DNA from 2 places in the Streptomyces sp. NPDC047042 genome. Region 2 is predicted to be linked to the other one. Evidence: riboswitches for the same ligand, from Rfam matches in the RefSeq annotation. Region 2 holds a riboswitch; the other holds the start of a gene.
The links. Region 2 has a riboswitch for thiamine pyrophosphate ahead of ABZ855_RS27335 (thiamine ABC transporter substrate-binding protein). Riboswitches for the same ligand answer to the same signal wherever they lie in the genome.
Positions count from the first base shown of each region.

Region 1: linked by a shared signal. The riboswitch ahead of thiO (glycine oxidase ThiO) and the one ahead of ABZ855_RS27335 (thiamine ABC transporter substrate-binding protein) in region 2 are both predicted to bind thiamine pyrophosphate.

Region 1 covers NZ_JBEYVP010000033.1:44,235-51,190, forward strand. Annotated here, with positions in the region: gene ABZ855_RS33515 (thiazole synthase) at 1-215, opposite strand, end outside; gene thiS (sulfur carrier protein ThiS) at 219-419, opposite strand; gene thiO (glycine oxidase ThiO) at 437-1,609, opposite strand; TPP riboswitch at 1,607-1,719, opposite strand; gene ABZ855_RS33530 (hypothetical protein) at 1,771-2,124, shown strand; gene ABZ855_RS33535 (FAD-dependent oxidoreductase) at 2,178-3,416, shown strand; gene ABZ855_RS33540 (Rv2175c family DNA-binding protein) at 3,514-3,885, shown strand; gene thiE (thiamine phosphate synthase) at 3,982-4,662, shown strand; gene metF (methylenetetrahydrofolate reductase [NAD(P)H]) at 4,774-5,697, shown strand; gene ABZ855_RS33555 (hypothetical protein) at 5,754-6,836, shown strand; gene ABZ855_RS33560 (NAD(P)/FAD-dependent oxidoreductase) at 6,868-6,956, opposite strand, start outside.
Region 2 covers NZ_JBEYVP010000024.1:84,470-91,425, forward strand. Annotated here, with positions in the region: gene ABZ855_RS27330 (iron ABC transporter permease) at 1-229, opposite strand, end outside; gene ABZ855_RS27335 (thiamine ABC transporter substrate-binding protein) at 205-1,287, opposite strand; TPP riboswitch at 1,369-1,474, opposite strand; gene rlmN (23S rRNA (adenine(2503)-C(2))-methyltransferase RlmN) at 1,509-2,615, opposite strand; partial or broken gene ABZ855_RS27345 (ATP-binding protein) at 2,875-3,532, shown strand; partial or broken gene ABZ855_RS27350 (hypothetical protein) at 3,648-4,089, shown strand; gene ABZ855_RS27355 (hypothetical protein) at 4,820-5,068, shown strand; gene ABZ855_RS27360 (hypothetical protein) at 6,165-6,836, opposite strand.

The sequences.
Region 1 (6,956 bases), on a different contig from region 2:
GTGTTGGGCAGCACCTGGATGCCGAGCCGTTCCAGCACCGACAGCACCGACCCGTGCACCGAGGGATCGACGCGCCGCATCGCGACCGTCGTCAGCTCCGTGCCCGAGGCCACCAGCGCCCGTTCCAGCACCTCGAGGCTGGGCGCGCCCCCCGTACCCATGATCAGCCGGGACGCGAAAGTAGTACCGCCGAGGACAAAGGGATCGTCGGCCATGGCTCAGCCTCCCTGGACGGCGGTGAGGACCTCGACGCGGTCTCCCTCGGCGAGGGGGGTCGAGGACCAACGCGCGCGTGGGACGACGGTTTCGTTGAGCGCGGCGGCCACCCCGGAAGGCGCCGGGGTGAGGGTCTTCACCAGGGCGTCGAGCGCGGTACCGGCGGACACCTCTCGCTGCCGGCCGTTGACCAGGATGTTCAGGATGTTCAGGGAATGGCTCATGCGAACTGCTCCATGCGTACGGCGTGGACGGCGTCGAACCGTCGGGGGGTGAAGGCGCGGGCCTCGTCCGGCAGTTCACCGGTGGCCAGGGCGGCGGCCATCGCGTCTCCGGTGACCGGCGTCAGCAGCACGCCGTTGCGGTAGTGCCCGGTGGCCACCAGAAGCCCGTCCAGCGCGGTCGGGCCCAGCAGCGGCGCGTTGTCGGGGGAGCCGGGGCGCAGCCCCGCGCGGGTCTCCGTCAGCGGCAACTCGGTGATCCCGGGGACGAGTTCGTGGGCGTCGCGCAGCAGCTCGTAGACACCGCCCGCCGTGACGGTGGTGTCCCAGCCCAGTTCCTCGCTGGTCGCCCCGACGACCAGCTCACCGTTCTCGCGCGGCACCAGATAGACCTGGCTGCCGCGCACCACGGCGCGCACGGTCCGGCTCAGGAAGGGCGCGTACCGCTGCGGCACGGTCACCCGCAACACCTGCCCCTTCACGGGCCGTACGGGCGGCAGCACGGCCTCCGGAACCCCCGCGAGCCGCCCGCTGAGGCTGCCCCCGGCCAGCACGACCGACCCGGCGGCCAGTTCGTCGCCGTCCGAGTCCATGACTCCCACGGCCCGCCCCCGCCGCACCTCGAGCCGCTCGGCCCAGGTCCGGCACAGCACGACCCCGGCGCGCTCGCACGCGGCCACCAGCGCCCCGGCCAGCCGTCGCGGATCGATCTGGTGGTCGCCGTCCACCCGCAGCCCCCCGCGCACGCCCGGCGCGAGCATCGGCTCCAGGCGCCGGCACTCGCGCCCTGACAGCCACTCCGACCGCAGGCCTGAGCGCTGTTGCAGGGCGTGCAGTTCGCGCAGCTCGGCGCGGTCGTCGGCGTCGAGGGCGACGGCGAGGGTGCCGCAGCGGCGGTAGCCGAGGTCGTGGCCGGTCAGCTCGGTGAGCTCGGCCACGAAGTCCGGATAGCGGCGGGCCGACTCCAGGTTCAGCCCGAGCAGGGTCTGCTCCCCGTGGTGCAGTTCGGTGACGGCGGCCAGCATCCCGGCCGCCACCTGCGCGGCCCCGCCGCCCGGCACGGGATCCACGACGGTCGTGGCGAGCCCGCGCTGCGCGGCCCGCCAGGCCGTCACCAGCCCGATGATCCCGCCGCCGACGACCACGACGTCCGAGGTGTGTGTACGCGACATGGGCGTCCAGCCCCTCCCTTCGCCGGCATGACCCGGATCAGGTTCGTACGGTCGGAGGCCGCCCAGCCTCCCTCTCAGCCCGGTGCGTCCGGGCTCCCGCGAGTGCTTACGCTGGTCACCCTAGCCCGCAGTGCGACGCCCATGTAAGGGAGCCCGTCCCCATGCCCCGCTCGCTCGACGGCCTTGTCCTCGCCCCCGTCACGGACCAGGCCCCAGGTCAGGTGGGGACGCGCACCCGGTTCACCTACCACGAGCAGAGCGGCGAGATCTGGGCCGAGTACGCGGGCGGCGATGTCGTACGCGGCCATCTCGTGGGTACACGGGAAGGTGACCGGCTCGACTTCCGGTACGTGCAGCTGAAGCGCGACGGGACGACGTCCTCGGGCCACTGTGTGTCCGAGGTGACCGAACTGCCCGACGGGCGGCTGCGGTTGGCGGAGACCTGGGAGTGGGAGTCGCAGCCGGGCAGCGGGACGAGCGTGGTGGAACAGGTCGAGCGCGCGGGTGTGGAGTAGGTCACTGACCGCGCCCACTGACTGACAATTTGTCAGTTGTCTATGGTGATCGGGTGAGCGAGCAGACGCAGGCACAGGACACACCGGGCGGGTCGCGGGCGCGGCGCGTGGTCGTCGTGGGTGCGGGCATGGCCGGGGTGCAGACCGCGGTCGCCCTGCGGGAGCAGGGGTTCACGGGCACCGTCACGCTGCTGGGCGCGGAACCCCATCAGCCGTACGACCGGCCGCCGCTCTCCAAGGCCGTACTGCTGGGCAAGGCGGAGGACTCCGCCTTCGACGTCGACTTCGAGGCCCTCGGCATCGAACTGCTGCTCGGGCGCGAGGTGCTGGGCGTCCGCGGCGCCGCACACGAACTTGACACCGCCGAGGGGCCCGTCCCGTACGACGTCCTGGTCCTCGCCACCGGCGCCGAACCGATCCGGCTGCCGGGCACCGAGGGCGTACCCGGGGTGCATCTGCTGCGGACCCTCGACGACGCCGAGCGGCTGCGGCCGGTCCTCGCACGCCAGCACGACATCGTGGTCGTCGGGGCGGGCTGGATCGGCGCCGAGTTCGCCACCGCCGCCCGGGAGGCGGGCTGCTCCGTCACCGTCGTGGAGGCCGCCGACCGGCCGCTCGCGGGCGCCCTGCCCGCCGAGGTGGCCGCGCCGATGGCCGCCTGGTACGCCGACAGCGGCGCCTCGCTGCGCACCCACGCGCGCGTGGCACGCGTCGAGCCCGGCGCGGTGGTGCTCGACGACGGCTCGCGGCTGCCCGCGGGCGCCGTCGTCGTCGGCATCGGGGCCCGCCCGGCCACGGCCTGGCTCACGGGCTCGGGGATCACCCTGGGCGAGCACCGCGAGGTCGTCGCCGACGACCATCTGCGCACCTCCCAGGCGGACGTCTACGCGGTCGGCGACTGCGCGTCCTTCCCCTCGGGAAGGTACGGCCGGCGTCTTCTGGTCCACCACTGGGACAACGCCCTCCAGGGCCCCCGTACGGTCGCCGCCAACATCATCGGGGAGTCCCCGGCGGTCTACGACCCCGTCCCGTACTTCTGGTCGGAGCAGTTCGGCCGCTTCGTCCAGTACGTCGGCCACCACCAGTCCGCCGACACCACCCTGTGGCGCGGCGACCCGGCGGGGCCCGCCTGGACGGTCTGCTGGCTGCTGGAGGGCCGCCTCGTCGCCCTGCTGGCGGTGGGCCGACCCCGGGACCTGGCCCAGGGGCGCCGGCTGATCGAGGCGGGCACCCTGATGGACGCCGAGGCCCTGACGGACCCCTCCCGGCCACTGAAGGCGGCCACGGCTTAAGGCCCGTCGTCGCCCGACGCGGCTCGACACGAGTACAACGGCGCAGGTCACAGGGGTCCCGCTTCCGACTGTCAGTGCGGGATGGCAGGCTTGTCCCGTGACCGAGATTGACGCAAAGATCGATGCTCTCGTCCCCGCCTGGCTCACGCTGCCCGACATCGCGGAAATCCTCGACATCGAGGTGACACGCGTCCGGCAGCTGGTCAAGGAGGGCCAAGTGATCGCCGTACGCCGTGGCGAGAACCGCGCGCTGCACGTCCCCGCCGCCTTCATCGACGGGGCCGAGCAGAAGGTCGTCAAGGGCCTCACCGGCACCCTGACGCTCCTGAGGGACGACGGCTTCTCCGACGAAGAGATGCTCGAGTGGCTCTTCACCCCCGACCCGAGCCTGCCCGGCACCCCCGCGCAGGCCCTCAGCGAGAATCGCGGCACGGAGGTGAAGCGCCGGGCCCAGGCGCTCGCCGTCTGATCCGACCAGCCGCCGGTGTGCGGGCCACGGCCCGCACACCACCACACAGGGGCGCGCCCGGGTGAACACCCAGGGCGCGCCCATGGGGGGACACGTATGCCCGAGACGCCCGACACCGTGCCCGGGGCGAGCGCCGGTACCGCCCGTGCGCGGCTCGCCGACGCCCGGGTCTACCTCTGCACGGACGCCCGCAGACGGCAGGGCGACCTCGCCGAGTTCCTGGACGCCGTCCTGGCCGGCGGGGTCGACATCGTGCAGTTGCGCGACAAGGGCATGGAGGCGGCCGAGGAACTGGACCACCTCCAGGTCTTCGCCGACGCCTGCGCCCGGCACGGCAGGCTCCTCGCCGTCAACGACCGCGCGGACGTCGCCCACGCGGCCGGTGCCGACGTGCTCCATCTCGGCCAGGGCGACCTCCCCGTCCCGGCGGCCCGCGCCATTCTCGGCCCCGACGTCCTCATAGGCCGCTCCACGCACGCCGAGTCCGAGGCCGAGGCGGCCGCCGTCCAGGAGGGTGTCGACTACTTCTGCACGGGCCCCTGCTGGCCCACCCCCACCAAACCGGGCCGCCACGCCCCCGGCCTCGACCTGGTCCGCCACACGGCCGGGCTCGCCACCGGGCGCCCCTGGTTCGCCATCGGCGGCATCGACCTGGGCAACCTGGACGAGGTACTGGCGGCGGGCGCCACCCGCGTGGTCGTCGTACGGGCGATCACCGAGGCGACCGACCCGGGCGCGGCGGCGGCGGAGTTCGCGAAGCGACTGCGTTCGCGGTGACCGTCGGGCGGGTGGCCGCCAGGTGTCCGAGGCGTGGACAACAAGGCGACAATCCGGGCAAATTTCCGGCATCCGGTTGGGAGACCGCCGCCCCCTGACTAACCTGCGGGTATGGCCCTCGGAACCGCGTCCACCCGAACCGACCGCGCACGCACTGTGCGTGACATGCTCGCATCCGGCAAGACCACGTACTCCTTCGAGTTCTCGGCGCCCAAGACGCCCAAGGGCGAGCGGAGCCTGTGGAACGCGCTCCGGCGGGTCGAGGCGGTCGCGCCGGACTTCGTGTCCGTGACCTATGGCGCCGGCGGCTCGACGCGCGCGGGCACGGTCAAGGAGACCCAGCAGATCGTCTCCGACACCACGCTCACCCCGGTCGCCCACCTCACCGCGGTCAATCACTCCGTCGCCGAACTGCGCAACATCATCGGCCAGTACGCCGACGCCGGCATCCGCAACATCCTTGCCGTGCGCGGCGACCCGCCCGGCGATCCGATGGCCGACTGGGTACCGCACCCGAGCGGTCTGACGTACGCCGCCGAACTCGTCCGCCTCATCAAGGAGTCGGGCGACTTCTGCGTAGGCGTCGCCGCCTTCCCCGAGACGCACCCGCGCTCACCGGACCGGGACACGGACGTCACGCACTTCGTCGACAAGTGCCGGGCCGGCGCGGACTACGCGATCACCCAGATGTTCTTCCACCCGGAGTCCTATCTGAGGCTGCGGGACGCGGTCGCGGCGGCGGGCTGCCCGACCCCGGTCATCCCCGAGGTCATGCCCGTGACCAGCGTGCGGATGCTGGAGCGGTTGCCGCAGCTCAGCAACGCGGCCATCCCTTCTACCCTGAAAGAGCGGATCCTCACAGCCAAAGACGACGCGACGGCTGTACGCTCCATTGGCATCGAGTTCGCCACGGAGTTCTGCGCGCGGCTGCTGGCCGAGGGAGTCCCCGGACTGCACTTCATTACGCTGAACAACTCCACGGCATCGCTGGAAATCTACGAAAACCTGGGTCTGCACCACCCACAGCGGGCCTAGACCGGCCGCACGGGCGTACGACACACTGCGTAGCGGCCACTGGGAGAGGGGCGTACATGGGCTGGACGGTCCTCTACATCGCGTTTGGCGTCGTCGCGCTGTGGCTACTCGGAGAGGTTCTGCTCCAGTACAAGGCGCGGCTGCGCTGGCGTCTGCTGGCCTTCGTCGGCTTCCTCGGCGTGGTCTTCGGCGTGCTCATCCCGTCCGTGGTGGTCATCGGCCTGGGCGCCGCTGCCTTCGCGGTCGGCCAGACCTACGTCACGCTGTCGTTCCGCAGTGGCTTCTCGGCCGGCTGGGCCGTCGCGGGCCGCACGGGCTTCCTCGCGCGGTTCGGCAAGAAGGGCCGCCGCGAGGGGGAGCACCAGGACCCGACGCTGGAGGTCTCCGACCTGGAGGCCACCGAGAGCGCCTACGGGCAGGGCAACGGCACGGACGCGGACTTCGGCGACTTCGGCCGCGGCCCCGCGGAGGGCGCCGGCAACGACGCCTACGACACCGGTGCCGGAACGTACCAGCAGGGCGAGGACTTCGACCGCGACTACGACCGGGACGACGTCTTCACCCCCGCCCGCCCCCTGCGGCCCGCGGAGACCGGGAACACGGCCGTCTACGAACCGCAGCCCATCCCCGACGAGACCGGCACGTACGGCGTGTACAGCGATGCCGCCTACGCGAACGCGACCGGCCAGGACCAGTCCTACGCGGGCGCGGGCCAGGACCAGTCGTACGCGGCGGCGGCCCAGAACGGCGACCAGACCTACGGGTACGACGGCTACACCGGCTACGACCAGCAGCAGTACGGCTACGACGCCTCCGGCCAGCAGCAGTACGCCGCCTACTCCGACCCGTACATCGGCCAGGGCTACGGCGGCACCTCGTACGACTCCGGCTACGACCAGCAGCAGTACGGGCAGCAGGGCTACGGCCAGGACCAGTACGGCAACGGCGGCTACCAGGAGACCCCGTCGAACGGTGTCTGGGTGCCGCAGCAGCGCAGCACCGACGACCCGTTCTTCGGCGGTGAACTCCCGCCGGAGCAGCAGTATCCCTACCAGGACAACGGCAACGGCCAGGGCAGCGCCAACGGCAACGGCCAGACGCACGGGAACGGCTTCGACGAGCAGCAGTACCGCTTCTGACGTCCGCTGCCCCGCCCGGGCGCCAGGGAACTCACTGCGAGCCCCGGAAGCCCGGCCCCTCCACGATCAGCCCGGCCACCAGCGCACCCGACATGCCCGCGTGCGCGAGCCCGCCCCCGG
Region 2 (6,956 bases):
ACCAGAGCACGTGCCGAATACCGGAGTCGCCGAGCACGTCCCCCAGCTGCCCCAGCCGCCAGACCCCGTCGACGTGCAGACCGCGCGCGACGATCGCGGCGACGGGATAGGCGAAGAAGAGCGCGAAGAAGACGACGGGCAGCACGAGCAGGGCACCGCGCAGAGCGGCGCCCCGCCTGCGCGCGGGCGCCCCGGCTACCTCGGCTACTTCAGTACGAGCGATGTCCACGACTTGACCCACTGGTCACGGTCTTCGGCGATCTTCGCGGGGTCCATCGTCTCGGGGTCCTTGGCCTGCGGCCCGTACTCGGTGAACTCGGCGGGCACCTTGGCGCCCTCGCGCACCGGGTACACGAACATGTTGAGCGGCATGTCCTCCTGGAAGGTCCTGCCGACCAGGAAGTCGAGCAGCGCCTTGCCGCCCGCGCTGTTCTTGGCGTTGCTGAGCAGCCCCGCGTACTCGATCTGCCGGAAGCAGGTGCCCATCGCGACCCCGGTCGGAGCGGCGGTCGGCTTCGGGTCGGCGAAGATCACCTCGGCGGGCGGCGAGGAGGCGTACGAGACCACGAGGGGCCGGTCGCCCTTGGCCTTCTTGCCGCCGGCCGACCCGGAGAACTCCTCGTTGTACGCCTGCTCCCAGCCGTCGACCACCTTGACGCCGTTGGCCTTGAGCTTGGCCCAGTAGCCGGTCCACCCGTCGTCGCCGTACTTGGCGGCGCTGCCGAGCAGGAACCCGAGTCCGGGCGAGGAGGTGGAGGCGTTCTCGGTGACGAGGAGGTCCTTGTAGGCGGGCTTGACCAGATCGTCGAAGGACTCGGGTGGGGTCAGCTTGTGCTCGCTGAACCAGCCCTTGTCGTAGTTGACGCAGATGTCGCCGCTGTCGATCGGGGTGACCCGGTGCTTGTCGTCGTCGGTCCGGTACGCGGGCAGGATCGCGTCGGCGTCCTTCACCTCGTACGACTGGAACAGGCCGTTGTCGAGCGCGCGGGAGAGCAGGGTGTTGTCGACGCCGAAGAAGACGTCGCCCTGCGGGTTGTCCTTGGTCAGGATCGCCTTGTTGACGGCCTGCCCGGCGTCGCCGTCCTTGAGGACCCTGACCTTGTACCCGGACTGCTTCTCGAAGGCGGCGAGGACGCCCTTCGAGACGGCCCACGAGTCATGGCTGACCAGGGTGACGGTCTTGGATTCCGCAGCCGAACCGCTGCCGCCGTCCTCGGACCCGCACGCGGACAGCGCGACGAGCCCGAGCCCGACGGCAAGGGCCGTGACCTGCTTGGTGATGCTCACTGGATTCTTCCTCCTGGGATGACCAGGAAGAGACGCGGCCCTGCCCGGACCCCGTGACGGGTTCCGGGCAGGGCGCAACAGCTTGAGTGATGACCGAACTTCCTACCCAGAATGACCTGGGCGAGGTTCAGAGGGTCTGCGGGCTGTCCCGCACTCTCAGCGCTGTGGCGCTCCCCTGCCGGAATATGAAGATATGAACGACATGTATGTACGACGTAAGACTACCGCTCGGTGGCCGCCAGCTGACCGCAGGCCCCGTCGATCTCCTGACCCCGGGTGTCACGAACGGTCACGGGCACCCCGTGCGCGGCGATGGCCTCGACGAACGCCTTCTCGTCCTCGGGCCGCGAGGCGGTCCACTTGGACCCCGGAGTGGGGTTCAGCGGGATCAGGTTGACGTGCACGGGCTTGCCCCTGAGCAGCCGCCCGAGCCGGTCACCACGCCAGGCCTGGTCGTTGATGTCCCTGATCAGCGCGTACTCGATGGACAGCCGGCGCCCCGACTTCGCCGCGTACTCCCACCCGGCGTCGAGGACCTCGCGCACCTTCCACCGCGTGTTCACGGGTACGAGGGTGTCGCGCAGCTCGTCGTCCGGCGCGTGCAGGGAGATGGCGAGCCGGCACTTGAAGCCCTCGTCGGAGAACCGGTGGATGGCCGGCACCAGCCCGACGGTCGAGACGGTGATCCCCCGCTGCGACAGCCCGACACCGTCCGGCTCGGGGTCGGTCAGCGCACGGATGGCACCGACGACGCGCTTGTAGTTGGCCAGGGGCTCGCCCATGCCCATGAACACGATGTTGGAGAGCCGCGCGGGCCCACCGGGGATCTCCCCGTCCCGGAGCGCACGCATGCCGTCCACGATCTGGTGCACGATCTCGGCGGTGGACAGATTCCGGTCGAGCCCCGCCTGCCCGGTCGCGCAGAACGGGCAGTTCATCCCGCACCCCGCCTGCGAGCTGATGCACATGGTCACCCGGTCCGGGTACCGCATCAGCACCGACTCGACGAGCGTCCCGTCGAACATCCGCCACAGCGTCTTGCGGGTGGTGTCCTGATCGGTCGACAGATGACGCACGACCGTCATCAGCTCGGGAAGCAGCGCCTCCTGCAGCTTGCCGCGCGAGGCGGCCGGGATGTTCGTCCACTCGGCCGGGTCGTGCGCGAACCGCCCGAAGTAGTGCTGCGAGAGCTGCTTGGCACGAAACGGCTTCTCACCGATCGCGGCAACGGCCTCTTTACGCTCGGCGGGCGTGAGATCGGCAAGATGCCGCGGCGGCTTCTGAGCTCCGCGCGGGGCGACGAATGTGAGTTCTCCTGGCTTAGGCATGGCTGTATCAGTGTCGCAGATCGAATGGTGTGACCTGGGGCGCGAGCTGCGGGTGGTGGCCGTTGTCGGTCGTCCCCGGCCATCTCGGGCCCCCGCGGAGGGCCCACAGACGGCCCGGCCCACCGTGGTCGAAGGGTGCGTCTGCGCTGGTAGAGCCCGTGCAAGCGCTACCGGGTCGGAAACGCCATGGCCCACTCTGCAAGACGGGCCGCTGGGCAGACGGACCGTCCATGGGCCCCCAGCGAGGGGGCGAGGGACACAGGGACCGACCGATGACCCCGTCGTCCAGGCAACCGAAATGGTCGAAGGCCTCGTAGCCGAGATGAAACGTCGCCTTCAGTCCCTTCCCGGGACCGTGTTCCTGCCGCTGATCCGCATCGTGGACAAGGCACAGGTGGCGTTCATGTGCCCGGTCAAGGACGCCGACAAGAACCCCTGCGGCGGTTCCAAGGCCTCCTGGGGACCGAGTCCCAGGCCAAGGCGGCGCTCGGTGCCACCTGCTGCGCCCAGGCCCGGAAAGGGAACGCTGGTCGTCGCCTCCGACGGGATCGCCATTCCCACCGGACAGGCATCCATCACGATCCGCACGCACTGGTCAACGACGACGAAGCCGATGCCATCGCCGACCGAGCCAAGGCCCTGCGCGACGGAGTCACCACCCTGCACCTGATCGAGCGGGGCGAGGAACACGACCCGCTCGCCGACATCGCCGCGTCGTCAGCGACGCCACCCACGTGCGCACTCAGGACATTCTCAAGCGGCTGTCCGCCTCCAACACCGACGCCTACAGCCGCTGGTCGTTCATCGACCTCAAGCACGTTCCGGACGGCACCGGAGCCGAGCCCCACAAGTCCGCTGGCGTCATGGGCATCGGCCGCGACCGGGCCAACCGCGACCCCGACGGTTCCGCTTCCGCCGCCGAATGGCAGGGAGCCAACCCTGACGGGCCAGGGGACATGGGGAACCCCCTGCCCCCTGGCCCGCCTCTCTGGCCTTGACCTGAACAAATGATTGATCAGGAAGGGATTCCGCATGTACCCCGACCACACCAGCCACGCGCCCGAACAGCGGGCCGTGGAAGTCCACCACCCCACCCCCATCCCGCCCGTCATCGCCGTTCCTACGCCGCTCCTTCCCGTCCAGCCCTGCCGCATCCCGGCCGTCGCGTCCGTCGTCCTGCCTGACGGACGGGCCGTTACGCCATCGAGCCGCCAAGCCCGAACCGGTCGCCACCCCGCCTGTCGTCCCCCGCGGCCGTGAACATGGCCCTCGGCGGCGTCGGGTTCCTCGCCGTGTGCGGCGGCTTCCTCCTGCTCACCTCGTTCATCGCCGCCCTCACCGCGTTCGTCACCAGCTCATCACCCTGGCTGGCGTCATCTTCGGAGGCTTCATCGCCGTCCAGGTGTTCAGCGAGCGCGGTCACAAGGGCGCCATCACGGTCAACATCCGCAAAGCCGTCATCAAGCGCGACCACTCCGCAGCTGAAACATGCGTCTCGATGAAGAGGAGGGGGGCGTACAAAAGGGCTCCAGGCCATCCACCTGGAGCCCTTGCGCTGCCGATTAGCGGGGCCCACCCCCACACAGAATCTCCAACACCCGAAGAGCCGCAGCGCGAACACGAGGGTCATCATGGCCAGTCGCGACTGCGGCAACCGCAGCAACGAGAGTCATGAAAAGCAGGGCGGGCGAGTACAGCGAAAATTGCTCCATACCGAGAACGGTAGGAGCCAAAAAGGCATACCTCAAGCAGCATTATCGCAGGGCAAATACCCGATGGCAAGAGGGCAGGGAATCCCCAGGAATTTCTTATTAGCACGCTCGCCCGACCAGTAGATAGGGCAGATGACACTCAGCCCATCCATTTACATGAAACTTGAGGGACGAAATGCCACATTCAGGCCATAACGTAGATGACTCTACGATTTCTGGATGATTGACAGTGGGCGGTGCAGTCCCCGCGAGCGTAGGTGATTTGGTACCGCCCGACCGCCTGATCCGGACTATCAACCCTGATCGCACTCGTCGTGAACGGCGTCGGATACGCCAGGGTGGACCGTCACCTCCGCTCCGCATGCTTCAAGGAGGGAGGACACATGATGGACACCCGCACAGGACAGAGCGAGGAACTCTCCGCACCGTCCCACCCCATGGCCGTCGCCTGCCGTCTGTTGCCCGACTGGCAGACGAGGACGGACAGTTGGTGTGCCCCCGCCGACGCGTGTCCTGGATGCGTTGGACGGCACCTTCCGGAACGAGATCGACGAAGCAGCGTCCCCCGTGGACGCGCTGGGGAACGTCTGGCGCGAGTGGGCCGAGGATAACGGCGTGCGCCCCGGTACAAAGCAGGTGTTCGGCCGCAACCTGCTCTCCATCGTTCCTCTGCTCAACCGCACCCACCCCCGCGACCCGTACGGCCGGCAGGTGGTCGCCTACAACGGGATCACCCGCTGATCGGGGCCGGACCATATTTGCCTGAGTCGCGACTCAGAGAAATACTTTTCCAACCTGCGGAGGACTCGGTGAGCACACCGGCCCGCCCGGTTTCACACCTGCGGGCAGTACTCAGAGCGGCTGTCGACGATGGCCTGTTGCCCCGAAACCCGTGCGTACCGAGGTCCGTACGCCCGCCGACAGTCGAGAGGCGAGCGAACATCGCGAACGGGACCGTCTGGCGAAGCGACTTCAACGTGCAGGAGTGGAGGCGTGCACTCGCTGCTGCGGGCCTGATTTCCGAAGCCGAGAAGGGTGCCAAGTGCGAGTCCGCGCGCGTACGCACACCTCATGCCGGACAGCAGTGCGAGAAAGCGGCAGGCCCGCGCACGGGACTTCAAGCACTTCGGAGCGTCTACGCAGAGCAGCCGCTCCGAATGCCAGAAGATGCCCTGAATTGATCGGATCAAGATCTCAAGAGGAAATCGAACGAAAGATTCGGACAATCTATTTTCGTTTTGAATTAAGCAACGTTCATGTGAGAATCATTGACCAGTAGTTCCCACACGCGTTATCGCCCTGGAACACAGATCGGAACGTGTATGTCGCAAGAATTTTCCCCCGCTGAGCTGCACGACAAGTACAAGTCGCTGTGGCTGGTCAGTTGGGGCGTCCTGGCTCTCGCCGCTCTCGCGCTTGCTCACGAAGCGCTCTCGATGGTCCCAAAAGATTGGCGTTTGATCGGAGCGGGCATCGCCGTTGTAGTTTGCTTGGTCATCCTGTACCCCTTTCGGAGCAAGGGGCGTCTGCACCTGCGCGCGGCATTCGAGAGCGGGGTACGACGCGGCATAGCACTGGAGCAACAGCGTGCAGCCGCGCGCGCTGTCGCTGACGAGAACGAGGAGTAACTCCGCCCAGCGCTCCAGGCGCACACAAAGTCCGCATAGGAGCCGACCGGCCAGGCGACACGGCCCGGAGACGGCGGCCCCGCACATCAATCAGGCCCCCACTCGCGCCAAACGCGCAGGTAGGGGGCCTCTTTTTGCGGGATCCTTGCCGTTTCTCCTGGCTCAGGCATGGCCATACCAAAACCCCAGCTCGGCGGCCGTCCGCCCGCTCACCGCGGCGCAGCCGCCATCACCCCCCGAAGCTCCGCCACCTCCCGCTCCAGCTCGCGGTAGTGGTCGCTGACCTTCTGCCGGGCCGTCGGGGTGACGCGGCCACCGTCCAGTTCGGTCAGCCGGTCGCCCAGGGCGGTGAGGCCCGTCTGCCAGTCGTGCCAGCCGTCGGCGCCCTGGGTCGCGGCCAGCTCGCCCCGGGCGGCGCGCAGGGCCTCGTGGGCCCCCTCGCGCAGCGGCACCAGGTCGGCGCGCAGCCGTTCGGTGCGTTCACGCAGGTAGACGAGGGACTCGCCGTAGCCGGCGAACGTCTCCCGCAGCTCGGTCATCGACCTGACCTGGTCCCCGAGCGCCTCCAGCCAGGGCAGGGCCACCTCGACGCCGTGCTCGGCCGCCTCGACGGTCGCCGTACGGACCTCGAGGTAGTTCTGGGAGACGCCGTCCAGGTCGGCGAAGACGCTCATCGCGCCGAGGGTCTGCTCGCGGATCGTGTCCGAAGGGAGTCCGTCCCCCCGGTCGAGCAGCGCCTCGATCCGCTCCAGCTCACCCCGCACCGCCCTGCGCAGCTCCAGCAGCGCCTGATGAGCCGCGTCGGCGGTCTCGACCGGGCCGGCGACAGCTGCCAGCCCCTCGGCCTGCCGCTGGCGTCTTGCCCGACTACGCCCCCACATGCACGCCACCCCTTCCGGACGGATCGACCGCACTGAAGTCGATCTTAGGTTCGAAAGGGGTGGTTTCAGGCCGTCGGAGGTCTTTCACACGAAACCCGGACCGTACTGGAACATTCCGGC